Linked DNA regions of Promicromonospora sp. Populi. The protein of the gene in region 1 interacts with the protein of each later gene in a pairwise test. Links are inferred from orthologs where the notes say so. Each region holds a gene or a part of one and is shown on either strand. Other genes may lie near its edges. The genes, in order: AB1046_RS14100 and ndk.

What was found.
Region 2: the proteins of AB1046_RS14100 (region 1) and ndk interact in binary tests that used the Escherichia coli proteins (3 or more experiments, as listed by UniProt). The link is inferred for Promicromonospora sp. Populi from one-to-one orthologs.

What each region holds. Positions count from the first base shown.
Region 1 is NZ_CP163528.1:3,121,521-3,135,943, forward strand. What follows is about bases 1,995-4,810. They hold AB1046_RS14100 (uracil-DNA glycosylase), read right to left. Parts: upstream 3,853-4,810; coding sequence 3,136-3,852; downstream 1,995-3,135. Other genes in these bases: AB1046_RS14090 (LytR C-terminal domain-containing protein), read right to left, coding at 2,121-2,732; AB1046_RS14095 (DUF3263 domain-containing protein), read right to left, coding at 2,775-3,083; AB1046_RS14105 (SGNH/GDSL hydrolase family protein), read left to right, coding at 3,972-4,810. In the rest of the region: AB1046_RS14080 (phytoene desaturase family protein), read right to left, coding at 1-1,243; AB1046_RS14085 (cold-shock protein), read right to left, coding at 1,506-1,709; more of AB1046_RS14105, read left to right, coding at 4,811-4,823; AB1046_RS14110 (MFS transporter), read left to right, coding at 4,902-6,428; AB1046_RS14115 (TetR/AcrR family transcriptional regulator), read left to right, coding at 6,444-6,986; AB1046_RS14125 (DsbA family protein), read right to left, coding at 7,204-8,058; AB1046_RS14130 (serine/threonine-protein kinase), read right to left, coding at 8,180-9,979; otsB (trehalose-phosphatase), read left to right, coding at 10,167-12,497; AB1046_RS14140 (ABC transporter ATP-binding protein), read left to right, coding at 12,659-13,777; AB1046_RS14145 (DUF4032 domain-containing protein), read left to right, coding at 13,952-14,423. UniProt on the Escherichia coli protein: Excises uracil residues from the DNA which can arise as a result of misincorporation of dUMP residues by DNA polymerase or due to deamination of cytosine.
Region 2 is NZ_CP163528.1:166,117-180,426, forward strand. What follows is about bases 3,535-6,237. They hold ndk (nucleoside-diphosphate kinase), read left to right. Parts: upstream 3,535-4,500; coding sequence 4,501-4,974; downstream 4,975-6,237. Other genes in these bases: AB1046_RS00780 (MDR family MFS transporter), read left to right, coding at 3,535-4,019; AB1046_RS00785 (DUF4233 domain-containing protein), read left to right, coding at 4,016-4,456; smc (chromosome segregation protein SMC), read left to right, coding at 5,134-6,237. In the rest of the region: dihydroxyacetone kinase subunit DhaK, read left to right, coding at 1-60; dihydroxyacetone kinase subunit DhaL, read left to right, coding at 82-765; AB1046_RS00770 (HPr family phosphocarrier protein), read left to right, coding at 762-1,529; AB1046_RS00775 (TetR/AcrR family transcriptional regulator), read left to right, coding at 1,588-2,286; more of AB1046_RS00780, read left to right, coding at 2,337-3,534; more of smc, read left to right, coding at 6,238-8,970; AB1046_RS00800 (hypothetical protein), read left to right, coding at 9,128-9,670; signal recognition particle-docking protein FtsY, read left to right, coding at 9,791-10,984; AB1046_RS00810 (ammonium transporter), read left to right, coding at 11,292-12,599; AB1046_RS00815 (P-II family nitrogen regulator), read left to right, coding at 12,643-12,981; AB1046_RS00820 (HD domain-containing protein), read left to right, coding at 13,002-14,310. UniProt on the Escherichia coli protein: Major role in the synthesis of nucleoside triphosphates other than ATP. The ATP gamma phosphate is transferred to the NDP beta phosphate via a ping-pong mechanism, using a phosphorylated active-site intermediate.

The DNA.
Region 1 (14,423 bases):
CGACGTCGCGGAACCCGGGCGCGAAGCGTTCGATCTGCCGGACGACCACCTCGGTCACGTCCTGCATGGAGCCGGCCGGGACGTGCGCGTACGCCCACAGCGGTCGGGCCGGACCACGCATCCGGCTCGGGTCGGCGACCGTCGGGTCACTGACCAGGACTACCGGCTGACCGGCGTGCACCCCGTTTGCGACGGTGTCCTCGGCGACCACCATCTCGGCACGCGTGCCACCGAGGTGCACCGTCGAGGCGCGGCCGACGTCGGGCACCTGCCAGGGGACCGGACCCGACAGGACGAAGTCGATCTTGGCTGCCGCGTTCCCGTGCCGGAACCGGCCCAGGGCCGCGCGCCGGGTCCGCCGGACCCGGTCACCTGCGATACGCAGCAGGGTGCCGGGCGTGGTGTCGAAGAGGACGGCACGCGCGGGCGGGAGGTCCGACCAGCTCTCGACCCTGCGGCCGGTCTCGACCGTACCGCCATGCGCCTCCAGGTCGCGGACCATGGCCTGGGTGATGGCCTGGGAGCCGCCGACGGGGATGGCCCATCCGCCGTCGGCGTGCGCGAGCGCGGCGAGGAGCAGGGCGGTGCCCGCGCCGGCGAGCGACGGGAGCGGTGTGATGTTGTGGGCGGCGACGCCGGTCAGCAGCGCCTTTGCCTCGTCGGTGAGGAACCGGCGGTCCCAGCGCGGGCCACCCTGTTCGAGGAGCGCGGCGCCGAACCGCAGGCCGGGCCCGATCGCCGAGGCGAGCCCCCAGGCCTGCCGCGTCAGCCCGCCCGGGCTCCCCACCCCCTCCAGCATGCCGCGCACGGTGCGCTTGTCGCCCATGGCCAGCGCGGTGACCTGTCGCCAGCCGGCGGCGAGGGGGCCAAGCAGGTCGCGCCAGGCGTCGCCGTCGGGCCCGAGGCGGTCGGCGGTCCGGGCCAGGTCGCGGTAGGCGAGGCCCGCACGGCCGCCGTCGAGCGGCTGGGCGTAGGCGATGTCCGGAGCGACGAGCTCGACGCCGCGCGCGGGCAGTTCGAAGGCGCGGAAGAACGGCGACGCCCAGGCCATGGGGTGCACGGCGGAGCAGAGGTCGAAGAGCATGTCGCTCTCGAGCTCGGGGATCGGGACGGTGCGCGCGCCGCCCCCGATCGTCGGCTGGGCCTCGAGGACTCGGACGCCCAGCCCCGCACGGGCGAGCGTCACCGCGGCTGCCAGGCCGTTGGGCCCGGAGCCCACCACCACCGCGTCGAGCAGGGTCACTCCCCCATCGAATCACGGCCAGGCGGCGCACGGCAGACAGAGGACGGTTCCGCACGGAATCCGGCCTGTGGGGGAACAGCCGGAGACCAGAACGAGCAGCCGCGGTACGGGGCGGCTGCTCGGTGGCGCCGGGCGTCATCGTCCGGGACTGTGCGGCAGCGGTCGTCGTCGACCATCCAGTTCGGACGCCGGGGTCTGGGTCCCAGCATCCTTGGGGGGCGGCGGGCGACGGGCGGGCCCTTCCCGCCCGTCGTCCCGTCGATCAGAGCGGGCGAACCTGCTCTGCCTGCGGACCCTTCTGTCCCTGCCCCACCTCGAACTCAACTTCCTGTCCCTCGTCGAGGGACCGGTAGCCATCGGACTGGATTGCGCTGTAGTGAACAAAAAGGTCCTGGCCGCCGGCAGTCGGGGTAATAAAGCCATACCCCTTCTCGGCGTTGAACCACTTGACGGTGCCCTGGGCCATGCGTAGTTCTCCTTGTACCTCTGCACGGGACACTCGGTCGACCCGTGGTGGTTCGAGCCTAGTGGTCCGTCTCACACCAGGGAACCCTCTATGCCCGGTATGCGGCATTAAGCGGTTGGCGAACGCGCAGGTCAGAGGGCTACGAAGGCACCTACGCAAGCGAATATCAATCTGGTGGTATGGATTGGTCCGTATTTTCGCCGCACATCCAGCCCGGAACTAGCGCACCTGAAGTTGACCTGAACCCGACGTCAACACTGCCGTCGGCCCGGTCAGCGGGCATGCAAAAGGTTATGCGCCGCCATGCCGTATCGAGTCAGCGGACACGCAAAAGGTTATGCGCCGCTACCGCGCCCTATTGCGGCACGGACTGCATTGCGGCACGGACGGCCCATCAAGCTGCCGGCCGACCTACCTGAGGACGACGATGACCGCGTACGGGGATGCCGTGACTTCGGCCGACTCGATTGCGGTGGTCGCACCGATCGCCTGGGCAACGGCGGCCGCGGTGTCCGCACGGCTAGCGCCGTACAGCACGGTCGTGACCGTGTAGCCCTCGCCGAAGCCGGACTCGTCGTTCTCCGGGACCACTTCGCCGGTAAAGCCCGCCGCCACGATCGTCTCGGCTGCCGTCGCCGCAGCTCCCTGCACGCCGCTGGAGTTCAGCACCTGGACGCCTGCCGTCAGGTCGGCGGCCGCCGGGTCGCCCGTCACACCCGTCGACGCCGATGCCGAGGGGGATGCCGACGGCGACGCGCTGGGCGAAGCGCTCGGAGACACGGGGGCCGTAGCGGAGGTCGACGGCGAGGAGGACGGGTCACCCGACGCATCTGCCGGGTCGTCACCCCCGGAGAGCAGGGTGATGCCGCCCCACGCCACGGCGGCACACACTACGGCGACCAGCAGGAACGGCCAGGCCGAGCTCCAACCGCTGCGCGGCGCACGGTGCACACCCACGGGTGCACCCCCGGGGACGGCGATGTCGAACTCGTCGGGCGGGTAGGGGTAGCCACTCTTCGTCACGGCAGAGAGAGTAGCGGGTCGTTGTGACAGATCGGTGCCCGCTCAGTGGTTCTCATCGGCCAGTCTTCGTGTAGTACGTCCCCGTTGCCGGGCCGAACGGAGCCTGCGCAGGCGTGTGACCAGCATCGGGTCATGCTTGAGAGCGGCTGGAGAATCGATCAGCGTATTCAGAACCTGGTAATACCGCGTGGCCGTCAGATCGAACAGCTCCCGCGCTGCCTCCTCCTTGGCGCCCGCGTACTTCCACCATCGGCGCTCGAACGCGAGGACGTCCCGGTCGCGGTCGGAAAGCTCGCTCTCGACGCCCTCCACCATCGCGGCATCGGCGCCGGAAACTACCGTCTCGCTCATCTCGCCACCGTATGCCCGAAGTATCTGGCCGTCATGCACCATCCCCGCCGCCCTACGGGAGTCGCCAGTCGACCGGCTGCGCGCCCTGTTGTTCGAGCAGCGCATTGGCCCGCGAGAAGGGGCGTGACCCGAAGAAGCCGTTGCGCGCTGACAGCGGCGACGGGTGCGCGCTCTCGACGACCGGGACGTCCCCGAGCCACGCCTTCAGGTTCCGCGCCTTCGCGCCCCACAGGATCGCCACCAGCGGCCCCCCACGCGCCACCAGGGCACGGATCGCCGCCTCGGTGACCTCCTCCCAGCCCTTGCCGGAGTGGGAGTCGGACGCGCCGGGCCGGCAGGTGAGCGTCCGGTTCAGCAGCATGACCCCCTGGTCGGCCCAGGGACGCAGGTCGCCGTTCGACGGCTTCTCGATCCCCAGGTCGTCGTACAGCTCCTGGTAGATGTTGGCCAGCGACCGCGGGACGGGCCGCACGTCCGGCTGGACGGAGAAGGACAGGCCCATGGCGTGACCCGGCGTCGGGTACGGGTCCTGACCCACGATGAGCACCCGGACGTCCGCGAGCGGCCGTTTGAACGCGGCGAGCACGTTCTTCCCCGCGGGCACGTAGGTGCGCCCCTCGGCGACCTCCGCGCGCAGGAAGTCACCCATGGCGTGCACCCGCGGCTCGACGTCGGCCAGAGCCTCGGCCCAGTCCGGTGCGATGACCTGCGACAGCGGGGGCGGCCCGGAGGCGGCAGCGGCGTCGACAGGGGGCGTCGGGTTCACGATGGTCTCCACGTCCAGGAGGTTACCGGCACCCTCCGACAGTGCCAGTTTGTGCCACCCGTCACACCCTGCCCGCACCCCGTCGCAGAGACTGGAGGCAGCACAAGCGAGACAATGGCGCCGTGAGCGCCACGACGAACCCAGACCCGGAAGGCCGCACGACCGACCTCCCCCCGACCACCGCCGCTCCCGTCCGCTGGGCGCGGTACATCGCCATGGGCGACTCCTTCACGGAGGGCCTGTGGGACCCGTATCCCGACGCCCCCGAGGTCCAGCGCGGCTGGGCCGACAACCTGGCCGCCATCCTCGCGGAGCGCCGGATCGCGGCGGGTCAGGAACCCCTCGAGTACGCGAACCTCGCGATCCGCGGCCGCAAGCTGCGCCCGATCGTCGACGAGCAGCTCGACGTCACCGTCGCCGCCCAGCCGGACCTCGTCTCACTGGTCGCGGGCGGCAACGACATCCTGCGCGCCTCGGCGGACCTGGAGATGATCTCCAGCGCGCTGGAGGACGCCGTCGTCGCCCTGCGCGCCTCCGGGGCCGACGTGCTGATGGGCACCGGCTTCAAGGCCGGCGCCGCCCTGAGCTGGACCAACGGCCGCACGGGAATCTTCAACGCGAACGTCTGGTCCATCGCCCAGCGCCACGGCGCGCACGTGCTGGACCTGTGGGGCATGCGGCCGCTGGCCGACCTGCGCCTCTGGTCAGAGGACCGGATCCACCTCACTCCCGAGGGGCACCAGCGGGTCGCGAACGCCGCCCTGGTCGCCCTTGGCCTCGACCCGGACGACGCCAACTACGACACCCCGCTCGACGCAACCCCACCCGCGGCCTTCCGCGAGACGGCGCGCGCCAACGCGGCCTGGATGCGCCAGCACGTGGGGCCGTGGGTCAGGCGCCGCCTGACGGGCACCTCCAGCGGTGACGGGCGCTCCGCGAAGTGGCCGAAGCCGCAGCCCTGGCCGCGGGCGTGACGCGCTAGGGTTCGGGTTCCGGTCCGGTTTGCCACCGGGCAACTAAACAATCTAGATGGTACAGTTACGACCATGACGATGAGCTCTTCGCTCAGCGTGGAAACACCCCGGCTGGGCCCCAGACGGCGCTGGACGCTTCTGGTGACCGTCGGAGCGGGTCTCCTGCTGATCACCCTGGACAACTCGATCCTCTACACGGCGCTGCCCACTCTCACCCGTGAGCTCGATGCGAGCTGGACCGAGAGCCTGTGGATCATCAACGCCTACCCGCTCGTGATGACCGGGCTGCTGCTCGGCTCGGGCACGCTGGGCGACCGGTTCGGGCACCGGCTCATGTTCCTGGCCGGCCTCGTCGTGTTCGGCCTGGCCTCCCTCCTGGCCGCGACCGCTCCCACCCCGGAGGTGCTGATCGCCGCGCGCGGCCTGCTGGCCGTCGGCGCCGCGGCGATGATGCCGGCCACCCTTGCGCTCATCCGCGTGGCCTTCACCAACGAGCGCGAGCGCAACATCGCCATCAGCGTGTGGGGCAGCCTGTCGGTGATCGGCGGCGCGCTCGGGCCCATCGTCGGCGGGGCGCTGCTGGAGCACTTCGACTGGGGCGCGATCTTCCTGATCAACGTGCCGGTGGTCCTCCTGGCCGTGATCGTCGGGGTCGCCGTCGCGCCGCAGGACGACCCGCATCCCGCGACCAAGTGGGACTTCACCTCGTCCGTGCAGGCTTTGGTCACCCTGATCGGTCTGGTGGCCCTGATCAAGGAGGTCGCCAAGCTCGACCGCTCCTGGCCCGTCGTGATCGGCTCGGCGCTTGTCACCGTCGTCGGCTGGTGGGTCTTTGTGCGTCGGCAGCGGCGCCTGCCCTTCCCGCTGCTCGACCTGTCGATCTTCCGCAACGCCGCGTTCGCCTCCGGGGTGCTCGCGGCCGCGTTCGCCATGTTCGCCATGGGCGGCCTCCAGCTCGCCACCACCCAGCGGTTCCAGCTCGTGGCCGGCTTCACGCCGCTCGAGTCGGGGCTGCTGGTGGCCACGATCGCCGCCGGGTCCCTACCGTCGTCGCTGCTGGGCGGGGCGTTCCTCCACGTCGTGGGCCTGCGCGTGCTGATCGGCGGCGGTCTGGGCGTCGGCGCCCTCGGGGTGGCCGGGACCCTGGTCGGCGTCCAGCACGGGATGGGTTGGCTCCTGGCCGGGCTGCTCGTCACGGGCCTCGGGCTGGGGGCGGCGATGTCCGTGGCCTCCACCGCGATCATCGGCAACGTGCCCACGCGCCGGGCCGGCATGGCCTCCTCCGTCGAGGAGGTCTCCTACGAGTTCGGCAGCCTGGCCGCCGTCGCGCTGCTCGGCTCGCTGCTGACCACGGTCTACACCCTGACGATTCGCCTGCCCGACGACGCTCCCGCCGCGGCCGGCCGATCCATGACGGACGCGCTGACCGCCCCCGGCGTCGGCGCCGAGGTGCTCGACGCCGCCTTCCGCGCGTTCGGCAACAGCTACTCCACGGTCATGATCGTCTGCGCCGGCGTCCTGGCGGTCGGCGCGATCGTCACGACGGTGCTGCTGCGCCACTACGGGCCCGGTTCGGCGTCCTCCGCCTACGGCTCCGGCCACTGAGGGGCGGGAGGCAACGTGCGACCGAGCAACCGTGACCGAATTCTCGACGCCGCCGTGCGCGTCATCCAGCGCGACGGCGTCACCGCCGTCACCTTCGACTCCGTGGCCGCCGAGGCGGAGCTGACGCGGGGCGGCATCATGTACCACTTCCGGTCCCGCGAGGACCTGCTGGCGGCGATCCACGAGCACCTGGCGAGCCAGTGGGAGGCCACGCTCCTGGCCGACGCCGGCCGCCCCGCAGACCAGCTCACCGCCGACGAGCGGTTGGCTGCCTACATCCGCGTGAGCACCCAGTCGGCGACCCGCGCCGAGCTGCAGCTCATGCTGGAGGCCGCCACCCGCCCGGAGTGGGCCGCGCCGTGGAGCGCCGTCCTGGAGCGCTGGGCGCCCGTCGCGCCCGACGCCGAGGCCGCCCCCGCGTCCATGAACCGGCTGGTGGCCCGGCTGGCAGCGGACGGCCTGTGGATGTTCGAGTCGCTGACCTACCGCACCATGCCGGAGGCCCAGCGCAGGGCGGTAGCCGAGCACCTGGTGCGCGCGGTCGGAGCCGGAACGTAAAGCAGGCCCGGGATCCTTGGGATCCCGGGCCTCTGGAGCCGCCTGTCGGGTTCGAACCGACGACCTTCCGCTTACAAGGCGGGAGCTCTACCAGCTGAGCTAAGGCGGCAGGCGGAGAACAGCCTAACGGTTCCTGCCGCCGGTCCGCTCCCCGCAAAGCGGCAGGGTCCCGGACCGTAGCCCGGGACCCCGCCGTCGTCACGTCAGAGCAGCCGGGCTACTCGGACGGCTCGGCGGACGGCTCGGTCGACTCCTCAGTCGCCGGCGCCTCACCCGTGATCGCCTCGGTCAGCGCGCCGGGGGTCTGCCACCCCTCGAACCGCTCACCGTTGATCACGACGGTCGGCGTACCGAACCCGCCCTCGGCGTTCAGCAGGGACGCGTCGCTGCCCGCCACCTGGGAGGAGGCCGAGACCCATTCCTCGTAGGTCTCCATGGCCTCGCCGGAGGTGATTCCCGCGGCCACGTCTGCCGGCACCCCGGCACCCTCCGCAACCTGTGCGATCTGCTCGTCAGACAGGCCGGGCGTGTTCTCCTGCGGCTGGTTCGCGAACAGCGCGTCGTGGAAGGCGGAGAACTGCTCGGGTGCCTGGTCGGCGACCCAGGCGGCGGCCGAGGCCGCACGCGTCGAGTACTCGGTGCCCTGCGACACGCGGTCCAGGATGGAGACCGGGTGCACGATGAGGGTGAGGTCCTCGGCCTCGCGCATCTCGGCGATGCTCGCAGCGTTCAGCGACTCGAACTGACCGCAGATGGGGCACATGTAGTCCACGTACACGTCGAGCGTCGGCGCGCCCTCGTTCGTGGTGCCCGCGGCGCCGGTGGCGCCGACCGGGATGCCGGTGTCCTGGACCACGCCGGCGGGGACGTTGTCGACCCGCTCCATGGGCGTCCGCTGACCCTCCTGGAAGATCATCACACTGATCACGATCAGGCCGATGACGATGACCCCGAGCACACCCACCAAGATCAAGCGGCTGCGCTTCTCTGCGGACTTCTGCTTCTTCTGGAGTGCAAGGGCCTCGGCACGAGCTGCGTCTCGGCGCTGTGCCTTGGTCTGGTTCGTCGACATCGAGGTCCTTCGAGATGCGGGCCAATGGGAGGAGGCGCTGAGCGCGCCTACACCCAGACTACTAGCGATCGCTGGGAGACCACTGGACGTTTCGTTACGATCCAGGCACCCGAACGAGCCGTCACCAGGTGACGTCGGGCCGACTGCCCAGGGGCCACCACTGCACGTCCACCGGGCTGCCGAACAGCGGCAGCGCGGCGACGACCGCGAGCGCCAGCACGATCAGGGCGACCACGATCTTGCGCCCCCTGGTGGGGGCGATCTGGCGCAGCGTGGGTCCGGCCCCGACCCGGGTCCCGTACGACGCCGGTCCCCACCACGTCACGACGAGGGTGACCAGCATCGCGACGGCGAGCACGAGGCTGTCGACGATGGGCTGGTTCATACCGCCCACCGACCGCGCCTCGACCGTCAGGATGGGGGCGATGATCAAGTTGCCCGGCGCGAACAGAATCATCCCCAGCAGCCCGACGATCACCCCGGCGCAGATCCCGACGGCTGCGGCGGGCAGCACGCCGAACACGGCGCGGACGAGGTGCCAGGGGGACACGAGGGTCGCGATCAGCACGTCGCTCGGGCTGCGTCCGCGCCGCGCGCGGCGGCTGCGGAGCTCCTCGACGGCGATCCCCGCCAGGCGCGTCAGGATCAGCAGGACCACCATCGTCGCGACGGCGATCCCGGGCCGGGTGGCGGCGAACGCGACGAGCGCGAGGGTGACGGCGGCGAACAGCCCGCGGTAGCCGGTGACGTGGGCGGGGTTCGCCAGGGCGAAGGCCGATGCGGTCGACGACGACGGCCGCGCCGTGCCGACCGCACGTCCGGTCACCGAGCGCCCCTTGGCGGGTGCGGCGGCCAGGTCGGTCACGCCGCCGACGGGCTCCTTGCGCGCGGCTCCGGCGACGGCTGCCGCCCCGGCCGCTGCACCGACGCCCACGCCGCCGGCTGCCGCGGACACCGGCCGCCGGTCCGGCACGAGGCCCTGGGGCATCACGCGCGTCGACCCGAGGTCGGAAGACGCCGCGCCGTCGTCGGACGCCCCGAAGACCTCGGTCTCCGAACCGTCCTGGTCCTCTGCGGCGGCGACGAACGCCGCCGACTCGGCCTTGAGCGCCCGCGCCACCTCGTCCGGGCCCCAGCGTTCGGCGGGCACGGCCCGCAGCGCAGCGCCGAGCGCGCGCCCGGTGCGGGTGGGCAGACCGTCGAGGTCCGCCTCGCCCTGCCGCGAGCGCCGCAGCACCAGCTCGGTGGGCCGTACGCCGAACGGCGCCCGGCCGGTGCCGGAGAACGCGAGGACGGCGGCCCAGGACCACCAGTCGGTGTCGGGGCCGGGCTCCGCGCCGTCGAGCAGCTCGGGGGCGAGGTAGCCGGGGGTGCCCATGACATATCCGGTCCGGGTGGCGCGGGGGTCGCCGGGGCCTTGTGCGAGCCCGAAGTCGATCAGGACCGGCCCGGACCGTGCGATGAGCACGTTGGACGGGGTGAGGTCGCGGTGCACAACCCCGGTGCCGTGCACCGCTTCGAGGGCGTCGGCGAGCTGGTCGGCGAGCTCGAAGAGGTCCCGTGCGTCGAGCGGCCCGCGCTCGTCGATCTCCTCCTCGAGCGTGGGGCCTTCGACGAGCTCGGTGACGATGAAGGCCTCGGGGCCCTCCAGCTCGGCGTCGAGCACGCGGGCCACCGCGGGGTGCCGCAGGCCCTGCAGTGCGGCGGCCTCGCGGCGCAGCCGCTCGCGGGCGGCGGGGTCGTCGAGGTGGCGGTGCAGGATCTTGAGGGCTACGGCGTTCCCGCCGCCGTCCTCGGCGCGGTAGACGGCGCCCATGGCGCCGGACCCGATCTCGCGCACCACGGTGTACCCGCCGAGCTGGGTGCCTGCAGCGGGGCCGGCACCGTTGACGGGGGCGATCGAGGCCTGCACCTCCTTCATGAGGCCCACGGTAGTCGTCGCGGACCGGCGATGCCCGCCAAGTCCAGCCCTCTGACCAGCGGTGTGACCAGCATCGCGGCCACGGCGCAACCACGCGCCGGACGCCTTCGTTACTCTGAGCAGGTACGGGACCTCGGTACTCTTGACGCTGCACAGCGAGACTCATACAAAACTAAGGAGCAGTACATTGCCGGGTAAAGACGGATACGATCTGGTCGTCGTCGCAAACCGGCTCCCGGTGGATTTCACGGTCGGCCCAGAAGGGGACCTCTCCTGGCAGAGGTCACCCGGCGGCCTGGTCACGGCGCTGGAACCGGTGATGCAGGGTGCCGACGGCGCCTGGGTGGGCTGGTCCGGCGCCCCCGACCTCGCCCACGAACCGTTCACGGCCGACGGGATGCTCCTGGTCCCGGTCACGCTGAGCGCCGTCGAGATCGAGCGCTACTACGAGGGCTTCTCCAACGCGACCCTGTGGCCGCTGTACCACGACGTCATCGCTCCGCCCGACTACCACCGGCAGTGGTGGGACGCGTACCGCCGCGTCAACCAGCGCTTCGCCGACGCCGCGGCCGAGCAGGCCGCCGACGGCGCCGTCGTCTGGGTGCACGACTACCAGCTCCAGCTCGTCCCCCGAATGCTGCGCGACCTGCGCCCGGACCTGCGCATCGGGTTCTTCGACCACATCCCGTTCCCACCGGTCGAGCTGTTCGCGCAGCTCCCGTGGCGCCGGCAGATCATCGACGGCCTGCTCGGCGCGGACCTGGTCGGCTTCCAGCGCAACGGTGACGCCGCGAACTTCGTGCGGTCCGCGCGCCGCCTCACCGGATACACGACCCGCGGCCCCATCATCACGATCCCGGACGCCGACGGGCGCCCCGGCCGGCACGTGCGTGCGTCCTCGTTCCCCATCTCCATCGACTCCCACCGGTTCGACACGCTCGCCCGCACCCCCGAGGTGCAGGCCCGCGCCAAGGAGATCAAGGCCGACCTCGGCAACCCCGACACCCTGATGCTCGGCGTCGACCGCCTCGACTACACCAAGGGCATCCGGCACCGCATCAAGGCGTACGGCGAGCTGCTCGACGACGGCCGGCTCGACGTCGAGCACGCCACCCTGGTGCAGGTCGCGAGCCCCAGCCGCGAGAACGTCGGCGCCTACCAGGAGCTGCGTGAGCACGTCGAAGGACTCGTGGGCCGGATCAACGGCGAGTACGGCGAGCTGGGCCACTCCGCCATCCACTACCTGCACCACTCCTACCCGCCCGAGGAGATGGCGGCGCTCTACCTGGCCGCCGACGTCCTGCTGGTGACCTCGCTGCGCGACGGCATGAACCTTGTCGCCAAGGAGTACATCGCCGCCCGCTCCGACGACCGGGGCGCGCTGGTGCTGAGCGAGTTCACCGGCGCGGCCGACGAGCTCTCCCCCGGCCCCCTGCTGGTCAACCCGCACGACATCGACGGCATGAAGGACATCATCGTGGCCGCCGCGACCATGGACCCCCGCGAGCAGCGGCGCCGCATGCGGCGCCTGCGCCGCAAGGTCCTGGCCGACGACGTCGCCAAGTGGTCCGAGACCTTCCTCGGGGTGCTCACCGCCGTGCCGGCCCGGCCGCTCAGCGTGGACCCGCGCTCCGCGGAGCACCGCCACCACAACCTCCAGGACGCCCTGACGGCGTTCACCAGCGTGCCCGACGAGGTCCCCGCGAAGGGCCGGCTCGCCCGCATGGGCAACGGCAACGGCCGGCGCAAGAAGCCGACCACGGGCTGGCTCCTCGCATCCGACTTCGACGGGACGCTCGCCCCGCTCGTGGACGACCCCAAGTCGTCCGCGATGACGCGCGCCGCGCGCGCCGCCGTCGAGCAGCTGCACACGCTCGGGCAGGAGGCGCCCGTGCGCCTCGCCTTCATCTCCGGGCGGGACCTGTCCGACCTCGCCGAGCGGTCGGTGGCCCCCGAGGGCACGTTCCTCGTCGGCAGCCACGGCGCGGAGGCGGGCCGGGCCACCACCACCGGCGTCGAGCAGGTGCCGTTCCAGCTCACCACCACCCAGTCCGGCGAGCTCGACGCGCTCGTCGCGGGCTTCGAGTCCGCCGTCTCCGGCCGCGAGGGGGCGTGGGTGCAGGTCAAGCCCGCCGCCGCCGTCGTGCACACGCGCCTGGCGAGCGTGGACGACGCCGCGGCCATCACAGTGGCCGCCGAGGAGGTGGCCGCCAACCTGGGCCTGCCCGCCATGCACGGCAAGGACGTGGTCGAGGTCTCCGTGGTGACCACCAGCAAGGGCGAGGCGCTGCGCCGCCTGCGCGGCACCGTCGCGGCCGAGCTGGGCGTCGAGAAGGTGCGCGTCCTGTACGCGGGCGACGACACCACCGACGAGCACGCGTTCGGCGTGCTCGAGTCCGGCGACCTGTCGATCAAGGTGGGTACCGGCGACACCCTCGCCTCCTACCGGGTGCCTGACCCCGACGCGCTCGCCGCGGTCCTCGCCGGGCTCGCCGAGACCCTGAGCGACGAGGCCTGAGCGGGATCTGACCCAGTCGTGACCTGGTCGATACCGCGGCCTTGACCAACAGGGGTACGATCGCGCTGCAAGTGTCACCGCCGACACGTGAGTGGAAGCAACGGCACCCGACCACAACGGATCGTCCGGCACGTACCTGCCGGTGGAGGGATGTACTAGTCATGGCTACGGTCACTTTTGATCACGCGACGCGCGTCTACCCGGGCACTGAGCGCCCAGCCGTCGACCAGCTGAACCTGGAGATCGAGGACGGCGAGTTCCTCGTCCTCGTCGGCCCGTCCGGCTGCGGTAAGTCCACGTCCCTGCGCATGCTCGCGGGCCTCGAGGACGTCAACGGCGGGCACATCTTCATCGGTGACCGCGACGTCACCGACGTGCAGCCCAAGGACCGCGACATCGCGATGGTCTTCCAGAACTACGCGCTGTACCCCCACATGTCGGTGGCGGACAACATGGGCTTCGCCCTGAAGATCGCGGGCACGCCCAAGGCGGAGATCCGCCAGCGCGTCGAGGAAGCAGCGAAGATCCTCGACCTCACCGAGTACCTCGACCGCAAGCCGAAGGCCCTCTCGGGTGGCCAGCGTCAGCGTGTCGCCATGGGCCGCGCCATCGTGCGTCAGCCCCAGGTGTTCCTCATGGACGAGCCGCTGTCGAACCTCGACGCCAAGCTCCGCGTCCAGACCCGTACGCAGATCGCGTCGCTCCAGCGCCGCCTGGGCGTCACCACGGTCTACGTCACCCACGACCAGACCGAGGCCCTGACGATGGGCGACCGCATCGCGGTCCTCAACGGCGGCATCCTGCAGCAGGTCGGCACCCCGCGTGAGATGTACGACCGCCCGAACAACGTGTTCGTCGCCGGCTTCATCGGCTCGCCCGCCATGAACATCGGCACGTTCGACGTCAAGGACGGCAGCGTCAAGGTCGGCTCGGCCAGCGTGCCGCTCGAGCGGTCCATCGCGAGCGGGATCCCCGAGTCCGACAACGGCAAGGTGACCCTGGGCTTCCGTCCCGAGGCGCTCGACGTCGTCCCCGTCGGCACCGCCGGCTCGTTCGACGTCGAGGTCAACCTCGTCGAGGAGCTCGGCTCGGACGCGTTCGTCTACGGCTCGCTCAAGGGCGACGCCGCCGACGTCAACCTGACCGCCGGTGAGACCAACCAGCTCATCGTGCGGATCGACCCGCGCAGCGTGCCGGACAAGGGCGACGTCATCGCCGTCTCGATCCAGTCCGGTCACTCGCACGTGTTCTCCGCGACCTCGGGTGAGCGTCTCGGCTGAGCAGGCACAGGTACCGCCTGATTCCTCAGCTCGCTGAGGGAACGGTTACCTCCTCGGGGTGTGTTGCTGTGCATGGACGTCTGTCCCGCACAGCAACACACCCCGTAGGCCTTTTTTCGCTCCGCCCCGGCGGAAGCCCCGGCCTCCCCGGCCGAGTGGCCGGCCCAGCGCAGAATGGTGCCCATGCCCCAGCAGAATCTCCAGATCACCGCGGTCGCACCTGACCCCGCGCTGCTGGACCTCCCGTGGGACGTGCCGCTGGCCGAGTGGCCCGAGGACGTCCTGGCCGCACTGCCCCAGGGAATCTCGCGGCACGTGGTCCGGTTCGTGAACCACTCCGGCCGCGTCATAGCGATCAAGGAGATCGGCGAGACCGTCGCCTACCGCGAGTACGAGCTGCTCCGCCAGCTGCACCGTATCGAGGTGCCCTCGGTAGTGCCCGTGGGCGTCATCACGGGCCGCAGGGCGCCCGATGGCGAACGGCTCGAGGCAGTGCTCGTCACCGAGCACCTGCAGTTCTCCCTGCCCTACCGCGCCCTGTTCAGCCAGGACCTGCGCCCCGACACCGCCACGCGCCTCATCGACGCCCTGGCGGTGCTCCTGGTCCGCCTGCACCTGGTGGGCTTCTACTGGGGCGACGTGTCGC
Region 2 (14,310 bases), 3.0 Mb from region 1 along the record:
GACGACGAGCTGGAGGCCCTCTGGGACGCGCCGGTGAACACTGCAGCACTCCGGTGGTGAGATAAGGAAAGGTCTTCGGAAATGGCGTTGGACGCGGACTGGGCGGAGCGATGGGTTCGCCGGACGGCGGACGCGATCGCGGACGCGAAGGACGAGCTCACGGAGCTCGACCGGCAGATCGGCGACGGCGACCACGGCGAGAACCTGCACCGCGGCTTCCAGGCCGTGGTGGCGCGGCTCGACGACGCCGCGGCCGAGCCCGGGGCCGCCGACGAGCGGACCGTCGGCGACGTGCTGAAGCTCGTCGCGACGACGCTGATGTCCACGGTGGGCGGCGCGTCCGGCCCGCTGTACGGCACGGCTTACCTGCGGGCCGCCAAGGTGTCGGGCCGCACCGAGATCGACCAGCCGGCCGTCGTCGCCGTGCTGGAGGCCGCGCTCGAGGGTGTGTCCTCGCGTGGCAAGGCGACGGTGGGGGAGAAGACGATGGTCGACGCCTGGCAGGCGGCGGTCGACGCGGCGGAGGCCGCGGCACGCGACGGCGGCTCGGAGGTCGACGTCCTGCGGGCCGCGGCCGAGGCCGCGGACAAGGCAGCGACGGGCACCATCCCGCTGATCGCCACCAAGGGCCGCGCCTCCTATCTCGGTGAGCGCAGCGCTGGGCACGAGGACCCGGGCGCACGGTCCACTGCGCTGGTCCTGGGCGCGGCGATGGCCGCGGCCCTGTCCGGGCCCGCCCCGGCCGACCCCCGCACCGCGGCATGACGGCGCGTGTGGCCCTCGTCCTCGTCTCCCACTCCGCAGACCTGGCTCGCGGAGTGGTGGAGCTGGCCGAGCAGATGGCGCCCGACGTCCTGATCCGCGGCGTAGGCGGCGGGCCCGACGGCGGGCTGGGTACCTCGCTCGACGCGGTCCAGAAGAGTCTTGCGGAGGTGCTGACACTCCTGGCCGACGGCGGGTCCGTCAACGGGGCCGACGACGGCGCACCGGTGGGCGCCTCGCCCGACGGCGGCGGGGTCGTCGTGCTCGGCGACCTCGGGTCCTCGGTGCTCACCGTCGAGTCGGCGTTGGAGCTGGACGAGTCTCTGGCCGAACGGGTGGTGCTGGCACGCGCCCCGTTCGTCGAGGGTGCGGTCGCCGCGGCCGTCACGGCGCACGGCGGCGCGGGCCTGGCCGCGGTGCTGGAGTCGGCTAACGCCTCGGTGCGGGTGTTCGCCGTGATCGAGGCGGCGCATGCGCTGGACGCGAACGCGGCGACGTCGGACGAGGACTCGCAGACCTCCCGCACCGTGACGGTGCGCAACCCGCTGGGCCTGCACGCCCGGCCGGCGGCACTCGTGTCGCGCAAGGTGGCCGAGCTGGGTGCGGTCATGACCATCGACGGCGTGGACGCCTCCAGCGTGCTGCAGCTCATGGCGCTCGGCGCCACGCAGGGTCGCGAGCTGCGCGTGGAGGCCACGGGGGAGCGGGCCGCGGAGGCGGTGGCGACCGTCGTCCAGATGATCGACGCCGGCTTCGGCGAGGTGTGACCGCCGTCTCACCTTTTTGCAGTTGATGTAATTTTGCGCGGGGTGCAAGAATTAATGCATGGCCCCTACCTCCCCGCGCGAGACCGTCGCGCCCGCCGACGCCGCCCCGCGCCCCGACCTGCGCGAGCTCGTGTCCGCGCTGGAGGGGACGCCCGCTGAGCAGGGCCTGCGGGAGCGCAAGAAGCGCGCCCGCCGCGCGGCGCTGATCGAGGCGGCGCAGAAGCTGGTCGCCGAGCAGGGCCTCGACGCCGTCACCGTCGAGATGATCAGCGCGGAGGCCGGGGTCTCGGCGCGCACCTTCTTCAACTACTTCGAGTCCAAGGACGACGCGGTGCTCGGCGTGGACGACGTCGACCTGTCGGAGGACGTCGTGCGGACGTTCGTCGAGGGCGGGCCCACCGGCCGGCTGCTGACCGATCTCCAGGCCCTGGTCGCTTCCCTCCTCGAGCGGGCCGGCGAGAATCACGACCGGGTGATGCGGGCCATGGACCTCGCCCAGCAGGAGCCGCGCCTGCTGCAGCGGCACATGGTCTGGATGGGCCGGCACAAGAACCGGCTCGAGGAGCTCTTCGCGGCTCGCCGTGCGACCACGCCGTTCAGCGCCAGCTCCGAGCTGCTCACGATGCTCGTCCTGCTCATGCTGCGCACCGCGCTCACCGCCTGGGAGAACTCCGGTTACGCCGGCAACCCGGCTGCCCACCTGCCCGACGCCGTTGCGCAGCTCATCGACGTCGTCGCGCGCGACCTCGACCTCTGATCTCCCTTCTTCGCCGGCACCTCAGCCCGATCCCCAGAAAGGCACGACCCATGAGCCAAGCCGTCACCACGGCGCCGGACAAGCCGCTGGTAGTCCTCAACCAGCGCACGATCTGGCTGATCTTCGGGGCCCTGATGGCCTCGATGTTCCTGTCCTCCCTGGACCAGACCATCGTCGGTACCGCGATGCCCACCATCGTGGGCGAGCTGAACGGCGTCGAGCACCAGGGCTGGGTCATCACCGCGTACATCCTGGCGATCGCCATCGCGATGCCGCTCTACGGCAAGTTCGGCGACCTCTACGGGCGGCGCTGGCCGTTCCTGGTGGCGGTCGGCCTGTTCGTCATCGCCTCCCTCGGGGGCGGCATGGCGCAGTCGTTCGAGTCCCTCGTGGCCTGGCGGGCCGTGCAGGGCCTCGGTGGCGGTGGCCTGATGATCCTGGCGCAGGCGATCATCGCCGACATCATCCCGGCGTCCGACCGCGGCAAGTACATGGGCCCCATGGGCGCCCTGTTCGGCATCTCCGCAGTCGCCGGCCCGCTGCTCGGCGGCTGGCTCACCGACGGCCCCGGCTGGCGCTGGACGTTCTGGATCAACGTGCCGATCGGTATCGCCGCGTGGTTCATCGCCTACTTTGCCCTGAAGCTGCCCTCGCACCGCTCGAACCGGCCCACCGACTGGGGCGGCATCCTCACGATGGCGCTCGGCACCACCGGCATCGTGCTGCTGACGAGCTGGCAGTCGCTCGGCAACGACGGCTACGACTGGTCCGACCCGATGCTGCTCGGGCTGCTGCTCGGCACCGTGGTGATGGTCGGCCTGTTCATCCTCATCGAGAACCGGGTCTCCGAGCCGCTCATCCCGCTGCGGCTGTTCAAGAACCGCACGTTCACCATCACCACGCTCATCGGCCTGGTGCTCGGCATGGGCATGTTCTCCGCGATGTCGATGCTGCCGACGTTCCTGCAGATGTCGTCCGGCGCGGGGGTCACCGAGTCCGGCCTGCTGATGCTCCCGATGATGGCCGGCCTGATGCTGACCTCGATCTTGTCCGGCATCGCAATCTCCAGGACCGGCCGCTACAAGATGTTCCCGGTGGCGGGCCTGGCGATCACGGTCGTCGGCTTGATCTGGCTGACGCAGATCGAGGGCGACATGTCCCTCTGGCTGTTCGGCGCGATGATCTTTGTGCTCGGCGCCGGTATGGGCCTCGTCATGCAGACCATCGTGCTCGCGGTGCAGAACTCCGTGGACCCGCACGAGCTGGGCACGGCGACGTCGTCGAACAACTTCTTCCGGGAGATCGGCGCCGCGGTGGGTACCGCCGCGTTCACCACGGTGTTCACCTCCCGCCTCACGGAGAACCTGCAGGGCGTCTTCGCGGACGTTCCGGCGGGTGCGGTCCCGGCGGGCGGTGGTTCCGGCCTGACCCCGCAGATCGTGGCAGCACTGCCCGAGCCGCTGCGCAGCGGGGTGGTCGACGCGTTCGCGAGCTCCCTCGCGCCGGCGTTCTGGTACCTCGTGCCGCTGGTGGTCGTCGGCCTGGTGCTCGCGCTGTTCCTCAAGGAGGTCAAGCTCTCCAACGAGGCCGGCATGGTCGCCCGCGGTGAGGCGGTCATGGAGGGCGACGTCGACAAGGCCCCGGAAGGTGCGGTCGAGGAAGACGTCCAGGACGAGGTCCGGGGCGCCGACGACACTGCCGGGGGCACGGAGACGGATATCCTGACCCGGTGAGCAAGGACCAACCCGCCCCCGGCGACCGCATCAAGCCCAAGAAGTCCGCGCTGGTGCAGTTCACGTCCACCACGCTGCTGCTCGAGGTGTTCCTCGTGATCTTCGCGACGCTGGCGGTGTGGGCGCTGCGCGACAACGAGTTCGGGCGCGGCCCGCTCCAGATCGAGTCGAGCGCGGCGATCTGGGTGCTGGGCGGGGCCCTGGCCCTGGTGCTCGTGATCCTGTCGCGGGCCCAGGGCTCGGTCGCCGGCCGGGCGGCGGGCACCCTCGCCCAGGTGCCGGTGCTCGCCATGGGCCTGCTGGTGCCGATGATGTACCTGGTCGGCGGCATCTTCGTGGTGCTGTGGTTCTACGCGCTGCGCCTCGGCGCACGCGTGGACCGGGAGCGGGCGGAGTACGACGCCGCCCACCCGGAGACGGCCCCCAACGTCGGCTGATCTGCACGTTCTGGGGATGCTCGCGGCCCGGATAGGGTTGCCTCATGACCGACGTCGCAGAGAAGACCCTGCCCACGGAGGCCACGACGCAGCCCGTGGCCGAGCGCACCCTCGTCCTCGTCAAGCCGGACGGCGTCCGCCGCGGCCTGTCGGGCGAGGTCCTGCGCCGCATCGAGACCAAGGGCTACACGCTGCGGGCCGTGGAGCTCAAGAGCGCCACCGCCGAGCTGCTCGCCGCGCACTACGCCGAGCACGAGGGCAAGCCGTTCTACGCCCCGCTCGTCGAGTTCATGATGTCGGGCCCCGTCCTGGCCGTCGTGGCCGAGGGCGAGGGTGTCATCCCCGGCTTCCGCTCGCTGGCGGGCGCGACCAACCCGACCGACGCCGCCCCCGGCACGATCCGCGGTGACCTGGGCCGCGACTGGGGCACCAAGGTGCAGCAGAACCTGGTGCACGGCTCCGACTCGCCGGAGTCGGCAGCCCGCGAGATCGCCCTCTGGTTCCCGGAACTGGGCTAACCCCCTCTTCACTCCACGTCCCCCTTTGTTGCGGGCGCGATCGTTGCGCCTAAAACGGGCGCGAGATCGCAACGGTCGCGCCCACAACAAAGGGGGACGCTTTGGCGTATCCCGCCGTACGTCCGACGTTCGGCCCCTAGACACAGTTAGGCTCACCCAGTGCACCTCAAGACGCTCACGCTCCGGGGCTTCAAGTCCTTCGCGTCGGCGACCACCCTCGAGCTGGAGCCGGGCATCACCTGCGTGGTGGGACCCAACGGCTCCGGCAAGTCCAACGTGGTCGACGCGCTCTCCTGGGTCATGGGCGAACAGGGTGCCAAGTCCCTGCGCGGCGGCAAGATGGACGACGTCATCTTCGCGGGCACCTCCGGCCGCGCCCCGCTCGGCCGCGCCGAGGTCGCCCTGACCATCGACAACACCGACGGCGCGCTGCCGATCGACTACACCGAGGTCACGATCTCCCGCACGCTGTTCCGCAGCGGCGGTTCCGAGTACGCGATCAACGGCAACAGCTGCCGCCTGCTGGACATCCAGGAGCTCCTGAGCGACTCCGGCATCGGCCGTGAGATGCACGTGGTGGTGGGGCAGGGCCAGCTCGACGCCGTGCTGCGCGCGACGCCGGAGGAGCGCCGCGGCTTCATCGAAGAGGCCGCGGGCGTGCTCAAGCACCGCAAGCGCAAGGAGAAGGCGCTCCGCAAGCTCGAGTCGATGCAGGGCAACCTCGCGCGGCTGGGCGACCTGACCGCCGAGCTGCGCCGGCAGCTCGGCCCGCTGGGCCGCCAGGCGGAGGCGGCCCGCAAGGCGCAGACGGTGCAGCGCGACCTGCGCGACGCCAAGTCGCGCCTCCTCGCCGACGACCTGGCCCAGCTCACCGCCCAGCTCGAGCAGGAGCGCGCGGACGAGCGGTCCCTCCGGGAGCGCCAGGCCGAGACCGAGGCGGCCCTGACCGAGGCGCGCGGCACGTTGGCTCGCCTGGAAGCGGCCATGTCGGCCGAGTCGCAGCAGGTCAGCCAGGCGGGCGACACCGTGTTCGCCCTGTCCCAGACCCGGGAGCGGCTGCGCAGCCTGCAATCGCTGGCCGGGGAGCGGGCCCGCCTGCTGGGCACCGCCGAGCCCGCGCACCAGGGCCAGGACCCCGACGACCTCGAGGCGCAGGCCGCTCGTGCCCGCGCGAGCGAGGAAGAGCTCGTCACCGAGGTCGAGATGGCCCACGAGATCGTGGAGACCGCCGTCGACACCCGGGCCGAGGCCGAGGCGGCCGCCCAGGCCGCCGAGCGCGCGCACGCCGCGCTGCTGCGCGCCGCCGCGGACCGCCGCGAGGGTCTGGCCCGCCTGGCCGGCCAGGTCGCCGCTCGGCGCAGCCGCGTCGAGGCAGCGCAGTCCGAGCTGGACCGGCTGCGCGACGCCCTGCTCCAGGCCGAGGAGCGTGTGGAGGACTCCTCGCGCGATCTCAGCGCGCTCCAGACGGAGGTCGGCGGCGGGCTCGACGGCGACGGGGAGAGCCTCGACGTCGCGCACGAGGCGGCCTCCGAGGTGCTCGAGCTGGCGAAGGCCGAGGTGCGGCACCTCCAGGAGCAGGTGACGACGGCGCAGCGGGACCGCAGCTCGGCGGAGGCGAAGGTCGAGGCGCTGGAGCTGAGCCTGGACCGCAAGGACGGCGCCGGTACGCTCCTGGCCGCCGACCAGGCGGGCGTGCTGGGCTCGGTGGCCGCGCTGCTGGGCATCGAGGCAGGCTTCGAGGACGCGGTAGCGGCAGCGCTCGGCCCGGTGGCCGACGCCGTGGCCGTCGCGGGTGTCGACGAGGCCGTGGACGCCCTGCGGCTGCTCCGGGACGAGGACGCCGGCCGCGCCAGCCTCGTCGTCGGTTCCGACCGCAAGGCGTCGGGCGACGCTGTGACCCGCCCGGCCGTCACCCTTCCCGCCGGTGCCCGCTGGGCCACGGACGTGGTGCAGGTGGCCGGGCCGGCGTCGGCCGCGCTGCTGACGATCCTGCGCGACGTGGTTGTGGTGGACGACTTGGCGCGCGCCCGCGCGCTGGTGCGCGACGAGCCGGTGGTCGCGGTGACCCGCGCCGGCGACCTGCTGGGCGCCACGCGGGCCTGGGGCGGCTCGGCGGCCGCGCCCAGCGTGCTGCACCTGCAGTCGGCGCTGGCCGAGGCGAAGGCCGCCCGCGACGAGGCGGCGGCCCGCGAGACGGACGGCTCGACGCACCTGGAGCGCGCGCGGGCCGAGCGCACGGCAGCGCAGGAACGGTACGACGACACGGCCTCCCGACTGGGGGAGGCCGACGCCGCGCGTGCCGCGGCCGCCGAGCAGCTCGGTTCGCTGGGCGCGGCCGCGCGCGCCGCCCAGGCCGAGGCCGACCGGCACCGTTCCGCCCTGGCCGAGGCGCAGTCCCGCCGGGCGGAGGACGAGATCGAGCTCGAGGCGCTCGTCGAGCGCATGACGATCGCCGAGGAGGAGCCCTCCGACGACGAGGGCTCGGTCGACGAGGTACAGGCCCAGCGCGATGCCGCCGCGGCCGCTGCTACCGCGGCGCGCGGTCGGGAGACCGAGGCCCGGCTGGCGCTGCGTACCGCGGAGGAGCGGGCTCGCGCGGTCTCTGGCCGGGCGCAGGCGCTGACGGCCGCGGCCGAGCAGGAGCGTGCGGCCCGAGCGCGGGCCGCCGAGCGCGAGGAGTCGCGCCGTCAGGACGCGTCGCGCGCCGTGCTGGTGCAGCAGGCGGTCGCGGTGGCGCTGGAGCAGATCGCACGGTCGGTGGACCGTGCGGTGGCCGACAAGGCAGCGGCCGAGGAAGCCCGCGCAGCGGGCTCGGAGCAGCTGGTCGCCGTGCGGGGGAGCGTGGAGTCGCTGACGGGCCAGCTGCGCGAGCTGACCGACGTCGCGCACCGGGACGAGGTCGCCCGCGCGCAGCAGGTGCTGCGCCTGGAGCAGCTGCAGACGCGCGCGTCCGAGGAACTGGGCATGGACCCGGACGTGCTGATGGAGGAGTTCGGCCCGCACCAGCCGGTCCCGGTCTACGAGGGTGAGGCCGAGGTACGCGGGCGCAAGCGCCGCGCGGTGGTCGAGCGCGACGACGAGGGCAACCCCATCCGCTACGAGGGCGACCCTGCGCTGCCGCGCGGCGCCGCGGCGCGTGAGGACGCCCTCATCACCCGGACGCGTGCCCTGCACGAGGCCGGGATGCGGCCCGACGACCCGGCCGCGACCGCGGTGATCGTCGCGGCGGCCGGTGCCGAGCCGGAGGAGGGCCCTGCCGAGGACGAGACCGGCCCGAGCGAGGAGACCGCTCCCGGAGAGCCCAAGCCGGACCGGCTGGTCCCGTACGTCCGCGAGGAGCAGGAGGCCCGGCTGGCCAAGGCCGAGCGCGCGCTGTCGCGGATCGGCGCCGTCAACCCGCTGGCGTTGGAGGAGTTCGCGGCCCTGGAGGAGCGGCACCAGTTCCTCGTGGACCAGCTCGGGGACCTGAAGAAGTCCCGCGAGGACCTGTTGCAGATCGTCGACGACATCGACGAGCGGGTGCAGCAGGTGTTCGCCGAGGCGTTCCAGGACACCGCGGCCAAGTTCCTCGAGATCTTCCCGCGCCTGTTCCCCGGCGGTGAGGGCAAGCTGACGCTCACGGACCCGGACGACCTGCTGACCACGGGCATCGAGGTCGAGGCGCGCCCGGCCGGCAAGAAGGTCAAGCGGCTCTCCCTGCTCTCGGGCGGCGAGCGCTCGCTGGCAGCCGTGGCGTTCCTCGTGGCTATCTTCAAGGCGCGCCCCAGCCCGTTCTACATCATGGACGAGGTCGAGGCGGCGCTCGACGACGTGAACCTCGGCCGGCTCATCGAGATCTTCAAGGAGCTGCAGAAGGACAGCCAGCTCATCGTCATCACGCACCAGAAGCGCACGATGGAGGTCGCGGACGCGCTCTACGGTGTGACGATGCGGGGCGACGGCGTCACGACGCTGATCAGCCAGCGGATGGGCGACCGCGAGACGGTCACCGCCTGAGTCTCGCCCTGAGCCCGAGCCCGAATGGGTTATTTTTCGCACCCTCGGACAAAAGCGTCAGGTGTGAGGGATTTCTCCTGTCCCGCACGCGCGTGTTGTGCGGCGTGTCGCGTCGCTCTGGACGGCACGACCGGACAAGACACGACACAATAGGGCTATGTGGTGGTCGGTCATTTTGCTCGTGGTGTGCCTGGTCCTGGCGGTGGGCGTCTTCGTCGTAGCCAGTCAGATGGACGCGCCCGCGAACAAGACGGAGGAATTTTCGTTCCTCCAGTGGTTCCGGTCCATCATCATCCACCTTCGCGGTGACGCCAAGCGGCGCAGGGACGGCCGACGCCGCGGCGCCTCCGCCGTCGCGACGCACGCGGTGGGCGCCCCCTCCGTCTGGGTCGGCAAGCCTCCCGTCGTCAAGCCCGACACCTCGCCGGTAGACATGGGGATGTCGGAGTTCTTCGCCGCGACCATCGAGTCGAAGCCCGGCTACGTCGACGCCGAGGAGCTGACCGACGTCCTGAACCGGGCTCGGGACCAGGCACAGCGGACCCTGCACGTGCCGCTCGGGACCGTGCCGCTCAGGCCGGCGAACCTGGTCCCCGGCCAGCTGCGGGCGGTCCGGCCGGCCCGGACCGTGCGGACGGTGCAGAAGGTCTCCCAGGAGACGGCCCCGGCTGCGGAAGGCCCGGCCCAGGCCGCGAGCTGAGTCCGCGCTAGACCGTGCGGTGCGAGACGATCACCGGCGTACCCTCACTCCGCTCCGGCCGCCGTGGCCGAGAATTTGAGGGCTCCCACCCCGCCGTCCGCGAGATGAAAGAATCGCGGCGTGAACGAGCTTCCCTGGATCGAGATCATCGCCGCGTTCGTCGTCCTCGCGGGCGGTGGCGGCCTCGCCGGTGTCCTTGTCGGACGACGCCGGAGACGGGCCCAGGACCAGGGCGACGGCCTGGCCACCGAGCAGGCGCCGGAGGCGAGGTCGGAGACGGCGGCGGTCGAGCCGGGCGCGACCGGCTCGACCCGCGAGGCGCCCGACTCGGTCCCCGAGACCACAGGTCCGCCGCGCGCGGTGGTCGAGGCCCCGGCGCCCACCGCGGGCCGCCTGGTGCGGCTCCGCGACCGCCTCGCGCGCTCGGGCTCGCCGCTGGGCGCCCGGCTGCTGTCCGTCCTGTCCCGAGACGCGCTCACCGAGGACGACTGGGACGAGATCGAGGAGGAGCTGCTCCTCGCCGACGTCGGTGCCGGCCCCACCACCGAGCTGCTGGAAGCGCTGCGCACCAGGGTCCGCGTGCTGGGTGTTCGTGAGCCGACGGCGGTGCGCGACCTCCTGCGCTCGGAGCTCGTCGCGCTCCTGCAGCCGGAGCTGGACCGGACGCTGAAGACCGAACCGACCACCGCGGAGGACGGCACCCACCTGCCCGCAGTCACACTCGTGGTGGGCGTGAACGGCACCGGCAAGACGACGACGGTCGGCAAGCTGGCCCGGGTCCTGGTCGCGGACGGCCGCAGCGTTGTGCTCGGCGCCGCCGACACGTTCCGGGCCGCGGCGGCGGACCAGCTCACCACCTGGGGCAACCGCGTGGGGGTGCCGACGGTGCGCTCGGACCGCGAGGGCGCGGACCCGGCGTCGGTGGCGTTCGAGGCCGTCGCCCGCGGCCGGGACGAGAAGATCGACGTGGTGCTCGTGGACACCGCGGGGCGCCTGCAGAACAAGGCCGGCCTTATGGACGAGCTCGGCAAGATCGTGCGCGTGGCCAGCAAGGTTGCCGCGCCGAGCGAGGTGCTGCTGGTGCTGGACGCGACCACCGGTCAGAACGGGCTCTCGCAGGCCCGCGTCTTCGCTGAGGTCGCGGGTGTCACGGGCATCGTGCTGACCAAGCTGGACGGGACCGCGAAGGGCGGGATCGTGGTGCAGGTGCAGCGTGAGCTCGGCGTCCCGGTCAAGCTCATCGGCCTCGGTGAGGGCCCGGACGACCTGGCGCCGTTCGACGTCGAGGACTTCGTGGACGGAATTCTCGGCTGAGCCGGAGATGAACTCGGCTGAGTTAAGGTCTCGAATTCGGCCATGAATTGCCGAACGTCGGCGAAGTGTCCAATATATGAGAACGCTTATGCGCAGACTCGTTACAGGCGGATACCAGAGGAATCACGATCGGATCACGGTTCGCCTGGATATTTAACCCAATTCGGCTGCGAAATAAGACGTTTACATGCTTCCCGGCTGCGTCACGCGCTCGTAACCTCCGTGCAGGTCACGCGTAACGGCTTCCCGGGACGGTAGTCGCGGTGGGCCGAGTCAACAGGATCCGGTCCGGGGAGAGAGGCATCTGATGGAAGAGTTTGCTCTGGACAGTGGAAACACTGCCTGGATGATCACCGCCGCCTCGCTCGTGCTGCTGATGACGCCTGGACTGGCGTTCTTCTACGGCGGCATGGTGCGCGGTAAGAGCGTCCTCAACATGATGATGATGAGCTTCAGCTCGATCGGCGTTGTCGGTCTGATCTGGGTGCTCTACGGCTACTCGCTGACCTTCGGCAGCGACCTCGGTGGTTTCATCGGCAACCCCGCCGACTACTTCGGCCTCGCGATCACCGACGCCGACTCGCTGATGTTCGCCGCCGGTGTCCCGGCGACCGTCGCGGCGGGTTACCAGGCCACGTTCGCGATCATCACGGTCGCCCTCATCTCCGGCGCCATCGCGGACCGCGTCAAGTTCAGCACCTGGCTCGTCTTCGCCGCCCTGTGGGTGACGCTGGTCTACAGCCCCGTCGCGCACATGGTGTGGGGCCTCGGCCTCCTTGGCCCCGAGGGTCCGATCGCCACGGCCCTGTCGGTCCCGATCGACTTCGCCGGCGGCACCGTGGTGCACATCAACGCCGGCACCGCCGGCCTGGTGCTCGCGCTGATCATCGGCAAGCGCAAGGGCTTCGGTACCGAGGCCATGCGCCCGCACAACCTGCCGTTCGTCATGCTCGGCGCCGCCCTCCTGTGGTTCGGCTGGTTCGGCTTCAACGCCGGTTCCGAGTTCGCCGCCGACGGCACCGCGGGCCGCGCCTGGCTGAACACCCTCGTCGCGACCGGCGTCGCAATGCTCGCCTGGATGGCCACGGAGAAGTTCCGTGACGGCGCGCCCACCACGCTCGGTGCCGCTTCCGGCGTCGTGGCCGGCCTGGTCGCCATCACCCCGGCGGCTGCCGCGGTCGACACCTACGGCTCGATCGCCATCGGCCTCGTCGCCGGCATCCTCTGCGCCCTCGCCGTGGGCCTGAAGTTCAAGTTCGGCTTCGACGACTCGCTCGACGTGGTCGGCGTGCACCTGGTCGGTGGCCTCGTCGGCACCGTGCTGCTCGGCTTCTTCGCCACCGACAACGCTGAGTCCTTCGGCGTCTGGTACCCGGACGGCGCGCTCAACGGTCTGTTCTACGGTGGTGGTGTCACGCAGCTGATCACTCAGATCGTCGCCGCGCTGATCGCCGTCGTGTTCAGCGGCGTCGTCACCGCGATCATCGCCTACGGCCTCAAGTTCACCCTGGGCTGGCGCATCTCCGAGGAGGCGGAGGTTAGCGGCATCGACCTCGCCGTCCACGGCGAGACGGCGTACGAGAACTCCGGCTCCACCATCACCGAGGTGCGCTGACCGTGACCACGGTGCAGCAATCGACTTTTCAGGAGGTAAGCGCATGAAGCTCGTCACGGGTGTCATCCAGCCCCACCGTCTCGACGACGTGAAGACGGCGTTGGAGGGTGCGGGGGTTCGCGGTATGACCGTGAGCGAGGCCAGCGGCTACGGCCGTCAGAAGGGCCACACCGAGGTCTACCGCGGTGCTGAGTACACCGTCGACCTGGTGCCCAAGGTCCGCATCGAGGTGCTCGTCACGGACGCTGACGTCACCGCGGTGACCGACGCGCTCGTCGGCGCTGCCCAGACCGGCAAGATCGGTGACGGCAAGGTGTGGGTCGTGTCGGTCGACGACGTGGCCCGCGTGCGCACCGGCGAGCACGGCGACGCCGCCCTCTGACCGGGAGCGCTCACCGTCGTATGACAAGTGACCCGGTGCCCGAGGGCGCCAGGGAGCAGGCGGAGGCCCCGCACCCCACCGTCGGGGTGCGGGGCCTCCGCGACGAACTCCTCACCATCGCCGCGGACCTCACGGGTCCGGGCCGTTCGGGCCTGGCCCGCCGGTCCGCCGTCGGGCAGCGGGTCACCGAGCGTCTCGGCGCGCTGTTCGCCGAGGCGACCAAGGACGTCGAGCAGTCGGGTATCGCCCTGGCGGCCGTCGGCAGCCTCGGCCGGGGCGAGCTCGGCCCGCTGAGCGACCTCGACCTCGTGCTCGTGCACGACGGCCGTACCCACTCGGCAGCCGAGCTGCAGCAGGTGGCCGAGCGGCTCTGGTACCCGCTGTGGGACTCGGGGGTCGACATCGACCACGCGGTGCGGTCGCTGAGCCAGTCCCGGCAGGTGGCGGCCAGCGACCTCCCGGCGGTGATCGGCTGGCTGAGCGTGCGGGCGGTGGCGGGCGACGCCGTCGTCGTGCACCGGGCCGCGTCTGCAGTGCTGACCGACTGGCGCGCCGCCGCGCGGCGGCGCCTGCCCGAGCTCATCTCCTCCACGCGCGACCGCGCGCAGCGCGCAGGCGAGCTCGCCTACCTCATCGAGCCCGACCTCAAGGAGGCGCGCGGCGGCATGCGGGACGCGATCCTGCTGTCCGCGCTGGCGGCGACCTGGCTCACCGACCGCCCGCACGGCGCGGTCGACGCCGCCTACACGCACCTGCTCGACGTGCGCGACACCCTGCAGGTGGTCACTCGGCGGCGCACCAGTCGCCTCCTGCTCGCGGACCTCGAGGAGGTCGCCGAGCGCACCGGGTACGACGACGGCGACGAGCTGCTGGCGAGCCTCGCCGAGTCGGGCCGCGTGATCTCCTACGCGCTCGACATGACCATCCGCCGCGCCCGGCAGTCGCTGTCCCGCCCGGTGGGCGTGGGCAAGCCGATGATGGTCCGCGGACGGCGCACGCCGCCGCGCCTGCGCTCGGTGGGCGACGGCCTGGTGGAGCACGACGGCGAGCTGGTGCTCGGCGTGGGCACACGGCCGGCGTCGGACCCGCTGCTGCCCCTGCGGGCCGCGGCGACGGCGGCGCGGACCGGGCTCGTGCTGTCGCCCGTGACGATCCAGAGCCTGGAGCAGAGCCCGCCACTGCCCGAACCGTGGCCGCCGGCTGCGCGCGAGGCCCTGCTCGCCCTGCTCGCCGCCGGGCCGGCGCAGATCCCCGTCTGGGAGGCGCTCGACCTCGCCGGGGTGGTGACCTCCTGGTTCCCGGAGTGGGCGGACGTGCGCAACCGGCCGC